Oceanicoccus sp. KOV_DT_Chl: one gene and its partner. The protein of the gene in region 2 binds, or shares a complex with, the protein of the main gene of each other region. Links are inferred from orthologs where the notes say so. Each region holds a gene or a part of one and is shown on either strand. Other genes may lie near its edges.

What was found.
Region 1: the proteins of UNITIG_RS00560 (region 2) and accD are in contact, whole or in part, in a solved structure (PDB 8UXZ), measured with the Escherichia coli proteins. The link is inferred for Oceanicoccus sp. KOV_DT_Chl from one-to-one orthologs.

Annotation. Positions count from the first base shown.
Region 1 is NZ_FQLF01000004.1:302,530-306,934, forward strand. The notes cover bases 1-2,885. They hold accD (acetyl-CoA carboxylase, carboxyltransferase subunit beta), read right to left. Parts: upstream 1,937-2,885; coding sequence 1,064-1,936; downstream 1-1,063. Other genes in these bases: folC (bifunctional tetrahydrofolate synthase/dihydrofolate synthase), read right to left, coding at 1-1,049; trpA (tryptophan synthase subunit alpha), read right to left, coding at 1,976-2,785; trpB (tryptophan synthase subunit beta), read right to left, coding at 2,825-2,885. Outside these bases: more of trpB, read right to left, coding at 2,886-4,051; UNITIG_RS16845 (phosphoribosylanthranilate isomerase), read right to left, coding at 4,070-4,405.
Region 2 is NZ_FQLF01000001.1:117,339-123,296, forward strand. Bases 1,703-4,620 are described here. They hold UNITIG_RS00560 (acetyl-CoA carboxylase carboxyltransferase subunit alpha), read left to right. Parts: upstream 1,703-2,645; coding sequence 2,646-3,596; downstream 3,597-4,620. Other genes in these bases: tilS (tRNA lysidine(34) synthetase TilS), read left to right, coding at 3,624-4,620. Also shown: more of tilS, read left to right, coding at 4,621-4,664; tRNA lysidine(34) synthetase TilS, read left to right, coding at 4,664-4,975; UNITIG_RS22995 (hypothetical protein), read left to right, coding at 4,972-5,139; UNITIG_RS23225 (hypothetical protein), read right to left, coding at 5,118-5,958. UniProt on the Escherichia coli protein: Component of the acetyl coenzyme A carboxylase (ACC) complex. First, biotin carboxylase catalyzes the carboxylation of biotin on its carrier protein (BCCP) and then the CO(2) group is transferred by the carboxyltransferase to acetyl-CoA to form malonyl-CoA.

The DNA of each region.
Region 1 (4,405 bases), on a different replicon or contig from region 2:
AAATACCAGCTATCTATCTGTGGCTCAATGGCACAGATAATGCCGGGAATATCCTTATCAGCCATGACTGCAAAAAGAGCGAATGTTCGACCTTGGCAAACGTTAACCAGCAACTGATGAGCAAGATGGGTCGCAGCAGCTGGATTATGGGCAACATCCATGATGACGTGCTTGCCAGCGATACGAAGCTGCTGAAAACGACCTGTCAGGGCGGTAGCGGCCAGCACTTGGTAATCCACCGATGCAATAGGTAGATCAAGTAAATGCAATGCCTGAATAGCAGCCGAAACGCTTTCGGTTGGCAGTTGCACTGCCGGTAATGCAGTTAATTGTATGGGTTGAGATGACAGGTTTTGTCCGGACCAGCAGCCTTTATCCGCATTAAAGGTGAAATCATCGCCGGCTTGCAAGAGTATGGCACCGCACTCAGCAGCGGCTTGCTGTAAAGATTGAGGTGGCGAATAACCCGCTGAAATAGCGTAACGCCCTGCTCTAAATATACCGGCTTTTTCGCGTCCAATAACTTCACGATCATTACCCAGCCACTCTTCATGATCAATATCAATGCTAGTGACAACAGCAATATCGGCATCAATAATATTGACCGCATCCAATCGCCCACCAAGCCCCACTTCAAGAATGACTACATCCAATTCACTTTGCTGAAAAATATAGAATGCTGCGAGCGTACCAAATTCAAAATACGTTAAACTGATATCAGCTCTAGCCTGATCTATAGCATCAAATGCTGCACTAATTTGTTGATCTGTAGCGCGTTTGTCATTAACAACAATTCGCTCGTTATATTCTAAAAAATGCGGTGAAGTAAAACAGCCCACACGGTAACCCGCAGAGCGCAGTAATGTGTTTAAGCTGGCGACACAGGAGCCTTTGCCATTAGTGCCAGCAACCGTAACGACTTTACATTCAGATAAATCAAGCCCCATGGTGCTGGCAACAGTGCCAACACGCGTTAGACCAAGTTCAATTTCAGAAGGGTGGCAGGACTCAAGCCAGCTCAGCCAGTCCTGCAGTAGATTAAAGCGCATGTAAAAAGAAACGCCTAAGCAGCAGCACGCCGTGTAAGCATGGATAATAGATTGGCCAAAGTATCACGCATATCTTTCCGATGAACGATCATATCGATTGCACCATGAGCTAATAAAAACTCACTACGCTGGAAGCCCGGCGGTAGTTTTTGGCGAATGGTTTGTTCAATAATATTCGGGCCGGCAAAACCAGCGCGGGCATCAGGTTCGGCAATATTAATATCACCAAGCAAAGCCAGGCTTGCCGACACACCACCGTAAATCGGATCGGTCATTACAGAAATATACGGTACTCCATTAAGCTTAAGGCGCTCCAAAACTGCGCTGGTTTTCGCCATCTGCATTAATGAAATTAAAGCCTCTTGCATACGGGCGCCACCGGAAGCAGAAAAACAGATAAAAGGAATTTTTTGTTCGAGCGCCAGATTTGCTGCCTGGGTAAATTTTTCACCGACAGCAGAACCCATAGAGCCACCCAGAAAATTAAATTCAAATGCGACCACGACCACAGGTACGCCTTTAACTTTACCCTGCACGGCAATAAGCGCATCTTTTTCGCCAGTTGATTTTTGCGCAGCAGATAGCCGATCTTTATATTTTTTCTTGTCTTTGAATTTCAAGCGATCAACTGGCTCGATGCTTGCCAGTACTTCTTGTTGATCAGCCTCATCGAGAAAACCAGCAAGGCGGCGACGGGCACCAATACGCATATGATGTTCGCACTTAGGGCAAACATCGAGATTTTTCTCAAGTTCAGGGCGATACAAAACCGCCTCACATTTAACACATTTTTTCCACAAGCCTTCAGGTACGGTACTGGTGCGCCGATCTCTATCCTGCTCTCCAGTACGACCAATGGTAGGAAGTATTTTATCTAGCCAGCTCATCGTGTTATCCCGTTAAAATTAAGTGTTAATAAGTATAGTTTAAACTGCATCCATTGCCTGACGCATGTCGGCAATCAACGCTGAAGCGCCAGCGATGGCGTTGCTATCATTTTGTTGTGATAATTCCACAGCCTTTTGAACCAGTGCACTGCCTACTACTACGCCTTCAGCCAAACGGCTAATAGTAGAGGCTGACTCAGCATCTTTAATACCAAAACCTACCATCACAGGTAAGTTGGTAATGGCTTTAATTTCGGTCAATTTATTACGAACAGAGTCAGCATCCAAATGACCGGCACCAGTAACACCCTTAAGCGAAACATAGTAAAGATAACCCGTGGCTAATTCGGCAATGTGCTTAATGCGCGCGGCAGTTGTCGTTGGCGCCAATAAAAATATGCTATCAATATTGGAGGCTTTAAGCGCAGTATTTAAAGCGCCTGCCTCTTCCGGTGGCATATCAACCGTTAATAAACCATCTACGCCTGCTTTAGCTGCGGCCTGAGCAAATTGTTCAAACCCCATCACTACTACCGGGTTTGCATAACCCATTAATACCACCGGCGTATGCTGGTTTGTTTCACGAAACCGAGCAACAATGGCCAGCGCATCGCGTAGACTGATGTTATATTCCAGCGCCCGTTCATGGGCTAACTGAATGACCGGGCCTTCGGCCATCGGGTCAGAAAATGGAATGCCAAGCTCAAGAATATCAGCGCCATCGGCAACTAATTGATGCATCAACGGCAAGGTAAAATCCGGGTTGGGATCACCGGCAACAATATACGGGATTAATGCCTTGCGGCCCTGCGTTTGTAACGCTTGCATACAAGCAGCAATACGACTCAAGAATTATCTCCTATCTTGATAGTTGCCAAAGCAACGAGATTAAATAGTAATACCATCGATGCCTGCCACGGTATGAATGTCTTTGTCGCCACGGCCAGATAAATTAATAATAATAATTTGGTCTTTATCCATAGTGGGTGCCAGCTTGTTAGCATAAGCCACTGCATGACTGGATTCTAACGCTGGCATAATACCTTCAATTTTAGTTAGGCCGCGAAAACCGGCTAAAGCTTCGTCATCATTAATTGCAACGTAATTTACACGTTTAATATCTTTTAACCATGAGTGCTCTGGGCCAACACCTGGATAGTCCAGCCCTGCAGAAACTGAGTGAGTATGAATGATCTGTCCGTTTTCATCGTGCATCAGATAAGTACGATTGCCATGTAATACGCCAGGCTCACCAGCGGATAAAGGCGCAGCATGTCGGCCAGTATCCACACCATCGCCACCCGCCTCTACACCGTACATGGCGACATTTTCATCTGTGAGAAAGGGATGAAATAGACCGATAGCGTTAGAACCCCCACCAACACAAGCAATAAGTGCATCAGGTAATTGGCCAGTTAATTCCAAACACTGTGCTCTAGCTTCACGGCCAATGACAGACTGAAAATCGCGCACTAATAATGGGTAGGGATGAGGTCCTGCAGCAGTACCAATAATATAAAAAGTATCATCAACGTTAGTGACCCAATCGCGCATAGCTTCATTCATAGCGTCTTTTAATGTTTTGGAACCGGATGTCACTGGTATCACTTCGGCACCAAGCAGTTTCATACGGTAAACATTGAGGGACTGTCGCTGTACATCTTCAGCCCCCATGAATACCTGGCACTCCATACCTAATCTGGCAGCAATTGTCGCAGTCGCTACGCCATGCTGCCCCGCTCCGGTTTCAGCGATGATACGGGATTTACCCGAGTATTTTGCTAACAGCGCTTGACCAATAGTGTTATTGATTTTATGCGCACCGGTATGATTCAAGTCTTCGCGCTTTAAATAAATTTTTGCACCACCGAGCTGCTCAGTCCAGCGTCTAGCAAAATATAAAGGTGATGGACGGCCAACATAGTGAGCCAAATCCTGATCGAATTCTGCTTGAAAGGCCGGGTCTTTGGATAATTTTTTATAACTGGTTTCAAGCTCGTCCAGAGCCTGCATCAACGTTTCTGAAACAAAACGGCCGCCATACTCACCAAAGTGGCCTTGAGCGTCAGGAACTGCAGCATAATCTACTGCCGATTTTGTTTTACTGCTTGTCATTTTGTATTGCCACCATTATTAACCGGCGAGTGCCAAGCGATCAGCACATTGTACGCCTTGAATAAATTGCATAATTTTTTCTGAACTTTTAATTCCCGGAGACTCTTCAACGCCACCACTCACGTCAACCGCGAATGGCTTAACACTGCTCACCGCCTGCTCAATATTGTCTGGTTGTAAACCGCCCGCCAATACAATTTGTGGCCGAATTTGTGGTGGTATCCGCTGCCAGTCAAATCGTTCACCGGTACCGCCAGGAACGCCAGGCTGGTAAGCATCTAATAAAATTGCCTGGGCGGACGAAAAGCTGGCAATTTCATCCAGCAACACTATATCTGGGCGCATCCTTAGCGC
Region 2 (5,958 bases):
TCTAATCGTGATGGACTTTATTCAGTGGGCCAAAGATCACGGCATACCGGTAGGTCCCGGGCGGGGTTCGGGTGCCGGTTCACTGGTGGCCTATGCGCAAAAAATTACCGATCTGGATCCATTGGAATACGACCTGTTATTTGAACGCTTTCTGAATCCTGAGCGGGTTTCGATGCCGGATTTTGATGTTGATTTTTGTATGGATAATCGCGACAAAGTGATTGCCTATGTAGCCGATAATTACGGCCGGGAAGCGGTTAGCCAGATTATTACCTTCGGCACCATGGCGGCTAAAGCGGTAGTGCGCGATGTGGCCAGAGCGCAGGGCAAGTCCTACGGACTGGCCGATAAATTGTCAAAAATGATTCCCTTCGAAGTGGGTATGACACTAACCAAGGCCATTGAGGCCGAAGAGCCATTGCGTGATTTTTTGCGCGACGATGAGCAGGCGCAAGAAATTTGGGATATGGCTGTGCAGCTCGAAGGCATTACCCGTAATGTTGGTAAGCATGCGGGGGTGTAGTGATCGCGCCCTCCAAACTCACCGATTTTGCGCCGCTGTATTGCGATGAAAGCGGTAGTGGTTTGGTCACCCAGTTTGATAAAAACGATGTCGAAGAAGCGGGCTTGGTTAAGTTCGATTTTCTCGGCCTGCGCACGCTGACCATCATCGATTGGGCGGTAAAAATGATCAACCGCCCGCGCGCTGATGGCAGTTTGGTCAATCTAGAAATTGAACGCATTCCTTTAGACGATGCGGCGACGTATCAGTTATTAAAGCGCGCAGAAACCACCGCCGTATTCCAGTTGGAGTCGCGCGGCATGAAGGACTTGATCAAGCGATTACAGCCAGACAATCTCGAAGATATGATCGCACTGGTCGCATTATTCCGTCCCGGTCCTTTGGACTCAGGGATGGTGGACGACTTTGTAAATCGTAAGCATGGTCGTGCACAGGTAGCGTACCCTGATGCCCAGTATCAACACGAATGGTTAAAGCCGATATTGGAGCCAACTTACGGCGTTATTGTGTATCAAGAACAGGTTATGCAAATCGCTCAGGAATTGGCGGGCTATAGTCTTGGTGGCGCTGATATGTTGCGTCGGGCAATGGGTAAGAAAAAGCCCGAAGAGATGGCTAAGCAGCGTTCGACGTTTGAAGAAGGCGCGATTTCAAAAGGTGTGGATGGTGAACTGGCGATCAAAATTTTTGATCTGGTAGAAAAGTTCGCCGGTTATGGTTTTAATAAATCGCACTCTGCAGCCTATGCGCTGGTGTCGTATCAAACAGCATGGTTAAAAACGCATTTCCCTGCTGAGTTTATGGCAGCGACCATGAGCTCGGAACTTCAGAATACCGATAAAATTGTTATCTTCATCGAAGAATGTCGAGCGATGAAGTTAGACTATCGCTTGCCCGATGTTAATGAAGGTGAATATATGTTCACTGTTAACAAAGACGGCGCTATTGTTTATGGATTGGGCGCCATTAAAGGTCTGGGTGAAGGTCCGATTGAAAATATTATTGCTGCGCGCAACAGTGGCGGCCCGTTTAACAATCTGTTTGATTTTTGTGAACGCACAGATCCTCGCAAAGTAAATAAGCGTGCTACCGAAGCGCTGATTCGCTCAGGTTCTTTTGATACCCTGGGTGTGGATAGAGCAATTCTTTTAGCAGCGATGCCTGAAGCAGCCAAAGCAGCAGAGCAAAGTGCGGGCAATCGCGATGCCGGGATGATGGATTTATTTGGCGATGTAGTGCCGACCGCGGGTGAGGGCGATGTATATACCGAGTATCGAAACGTCAGGCCGCAAACAGCGAAGGAAAAACTGGGTGGAGAAAAAGAGACCTTAGGTCTTTATGTCACTGGTCACCCAATTGATGAATATGAAAAAGAGTTGCGACAGTTTGTGCGCAATCGCATCGTTGATTTAAAAGCGGATTACAATAGTCAGACCATGGCGGGTTTAGTGGTTGCTTTGCGCACCATGAAAAACAAGCGCGGCGATATGATGGCATTTGTTACCCTGGATGATCGCTCTGCGCGAATTGAAGTCAGTTTGTTTGCTGACGTATTTAACGAGGCCAGAGAAAAAATCAGCAAGGATTCTATTTTAGTAATAGAGGGGCAAGTCACCTTTGATGATTATTCCGGGCAGTTAAAAGTACGTGGCAAGTCAGTCAGAACTTTGCTCGATGCCAGACAGTCCAGCGTGAAGTCACTGGAGTTGAGTTTAAGAACAGCTGACTTTAATGGTAGCAGTGATGCCTTTAGTCAGCAGTTTCGGCAATTGTTGGAGCCCAGTTTGAATGGCAGTTGCCCCATCGTTGTCGATTATCAACGGCCCGGCGCAAAAGGTCGGATAAAGTTGGGGCGGGACTGGCTGGTACAACCCAGTGATGAGTTGATTCAGCGCTTGAAGGATCGTTTTGGTGAGGGTAATGTCCGGCTCAATTTTGGCGACTGAGCAGTGCTGTTGAGTGGCATTTTAATTATTAGCTCCACCGCAAAACAGGCAGTTGCCTGCAGGGCGTTTACAACATGGTAATAGACTCGCCGCACAGAATCGCGTATTGTTGCGCAAATTAAATTTATCCAAGCTGGCTACCAGCAAACTATCGACAGTGGATTATTTTGCCGATTATGAACCCCAATTATCTCGACTTTGAACAACCTATCGCGGAACTGGAAGTTAAAATTGAAGAGCTGCAATTAGTTGGCTCTGACAATGATCTCAATATTAGTGAAGAGATTAACAAGCTGCGTGAAAAAAGCACCAAACTCACCGAAAAAATCTATTCCAACTTAAGCCCGTGGGAAACGGTTAAAGTAGCCCGTCATCCTATGCGCCCCTATACCCTTGATTACATCAACCGGGTGTTTACTGATTTTGAAGAGCTGCATGGCGATCGCGCTTTTGCTGATGATCGCGCTATTGTCGGTGGATTAGCCCGGTTAGATGGCGAAGCGGTGATGGTGATCGGTCAAGAGAAAGGCCGTGGTGTGCAGGAAAAAGTAAAGCGCAATTTTGGTATGCCCAAACCTGAGGGTTACCGTAAAGCCAAGCGCTTGATGGAAATGGCAGAGCGCTTCCAGTTGCCTATTATTACCTTGATTGATACCCCTGGGGCTTATCCGGGCATCGATTCCGAAGAACGTGGTATCAGTGAGGCCATTGCTCAGAATTTAGCAGTAATGTCACGCTTAAAAACACCTATTGTGTGTGTGGTAATCGGTGAGGGGAGTTCAGGCGGTGCATTGGGTATCGGTGTCGGCGACCATTTGGCGATGTTACAGTACTCCACCTATTTTGTGATCTCGCCAGAAGGCTGTGCCAATATTATTTGGAAAACGTCGGAAAAAGCTCCGGATGCCGCTGAGGCGATGGGCTTAACGTCTACCGTTTTGGAAGGTCTGGGTATTGTTGATGCCACCATTCCTGAGCCGCTAGGTGGTGCGCACCGCAATATGGATTTGATGGCAAGCCGCATCAAGAGCCATTTGATTGAAAAACTGGGTGAGTTAAGCCAGCTTTCCGAGCAGGAACTATTGGATAAGCGCTATCAGCGTTTGATGTCCTACGGCAACCAATAAGCCGTGACCTATTAGCGGTGAACTATCATGGCGCTGACCACTGAGACTCTCACCGCTACACTCGTGCCCTATCTCGACGCGCCCCGCTGGCTGGTAGCTTATAGCGGCGGTGTCGATTCCCATGTATTACTCCAGCTTTTAACACATGTGCCCAATCACCCGGTGATTGAAGCGGTGCATATCAATCATCAGCTGCAAGCGGACGCCAATCACTGGGCTGGGCATTGTCAGCAGCAAGCCGACCAGCTCAACATTCCATTACATACTGTAGCTATTGATATCGATTCACAGCCAAAGGGCAGTCTGGAAGAGCAGGCCCGTGACGCTCGCTATCAAGTATTTGAATCATTGCTTCAACCGGGTGATGTATTAATGATGGGTCATCATCTCGATGATCAGGTAGAAACGTTGCTACTGCGGTTATTGCGTGGCAGTGGTGTGCGTGGCGGCTCGGCGATGCCTCAGGGTAGAGTGCTGGGGAATGGGCTTTTATTGCGACCACTATTAACCATCCCAAGGTCGGTTATTGAATCTTACGCTAATGCGCATCAACTGCAGTGGATTGAAGACCCGAGCAATCAGCTGAGTGACTTTGATCGTAACTTTTTACGTTTGCAGCTATTACCCATTATTGCTGAGCGCTGGCCGGAATATCGGCAAACCTTATCCCGTACCGCAGCATTGAATGAAGAGGCGGCATTACTCAATACTGAGTTGGCGCAACTGGATTTAGTAGGTTTGGGTTTAGGCGAGAAGGGTGGGCTCGACTCAGGGGCTGTCGGAGCCGATTCCGTACTGCCTTTAGCCGGGTTGCATGCGCTTAGTGATAGCCGCAAAAAAAACCTGCTGCGCTATTGGTTGCAGGTTGGCGGTTTTGCTTTACCCAGTGCGGCGCAACTGCAGGCGGTCATTACCGATGTGATCAATGCGCAGCCAGATGCCGAGCCAGTCGTAGCGTGGGGGAATGAGGTTCAGGTACGGCGCTTCAATCACTGTCTCTATGCAATGCCGCCGCTGGCTGCGATTGATAAAACACTGGTTGCAGACTGGGATTTAGTGGGGGGCTAGTGCTGAATGGTCAGCAATTGCAGGCTGAGCCGATAGTCGGCAGTGGCCTTGGGGTCGCGCGTTTGCAGCAGAGTGAGTCAGTCAACGTGCGTTTTCGGCAAGGCGGGGAGCGTTGCCAGCCGGTTGGTCGCAGCGGTTCCCAAAGCCTAAAGAAACTGTTTCAGGAGGTTGGTCTGGAACCGTGGTGGCGTGATCGCGTGCCGTTACTTTATAGCGGCGATGAGCTTATTGCTGTTGCAGATTTGTGGATATGTCAGGGCTGGCAGGCGTTGCCTGGCCAGCCCGGGATTAATATCCGTTGGGATAAGTGACGTTATTCACTGACGGTGAAGCTTACCGGCGTCGATATGCTGCTTTTCATGCCGTCACTATCAATGGTCGCGATAGCAAAGTTATAAGTCCCTGCCTCGGTCAAAGTGATGGCGTGGCTGTTGGTGCTGCCGTTATTAATGCTTACAACTTCACCGTCATCTGACGACGAGCCGTCAAGGAAGTAATAATTTCATAACCGCCCAGTTCAGCGATGGTGAGTGGATCACCATTTTCCCGCGTGGTTGGAATTGCCCATGATAATGTTACAGTGACACTAAATGGCTCAGGCGTTGGCTCAGGCGTTGGCTCAGGCGTTGGCTCAGGCGTTGGCTCAGGCGCTGGTTCTGGAGTCGGCTCAGGTGTTGGTTCAGGCGTTGGCTCGGGCGTTGGCTCGGGCGTTGGCTCGGGAGTCGGCTCAGGTGTTGGTTCAGGCGTTGGCACTGGAGTCGGCGTTGGTGTAGGTACCGGAGTCGGCTCAGGCGTAGGCTCTGGAGTCGGAGTCGGAGTCGGCTCAGGCGTTGGTTCTGGAGTCGGAGTCGGTTCTGGTGTTGGCACCGGCGTCGGTGTGGTCTCGACAATGGTAATAACGACTTCGGTTGGCGCCGGTTTTACCAGTGCTTGGGGCGTTACAGTTGGAGCAATTTGTTCAGCTTCTTCGGCAATAACAGTATCCAAATCAGAAATAGGTGTGTCGGTGCCTGGAATCTTCAGCGACGCTGGGCTGGAGCTGAGAATTTGTTGCATCTTCTGTTTATTGACGGATTTCAATTCAGTGATAGGTCGGCCATCGTTTTCCCCATCCAGCGATCCATCCAGCATATCCTCGGCAAAAATAGCCACTAGCATTTCCGGGTCGATCTCGGCGCCGTCAGCGACAGCTTCCTGTTTTACCTTATCGGCCAGTGCTGCGAAAACCTCGATGGTGGTGCGGTAGGCCAGTGATCTTGCTTGATCTGTGTCGGCGGATAAGACCGGTGAGCTG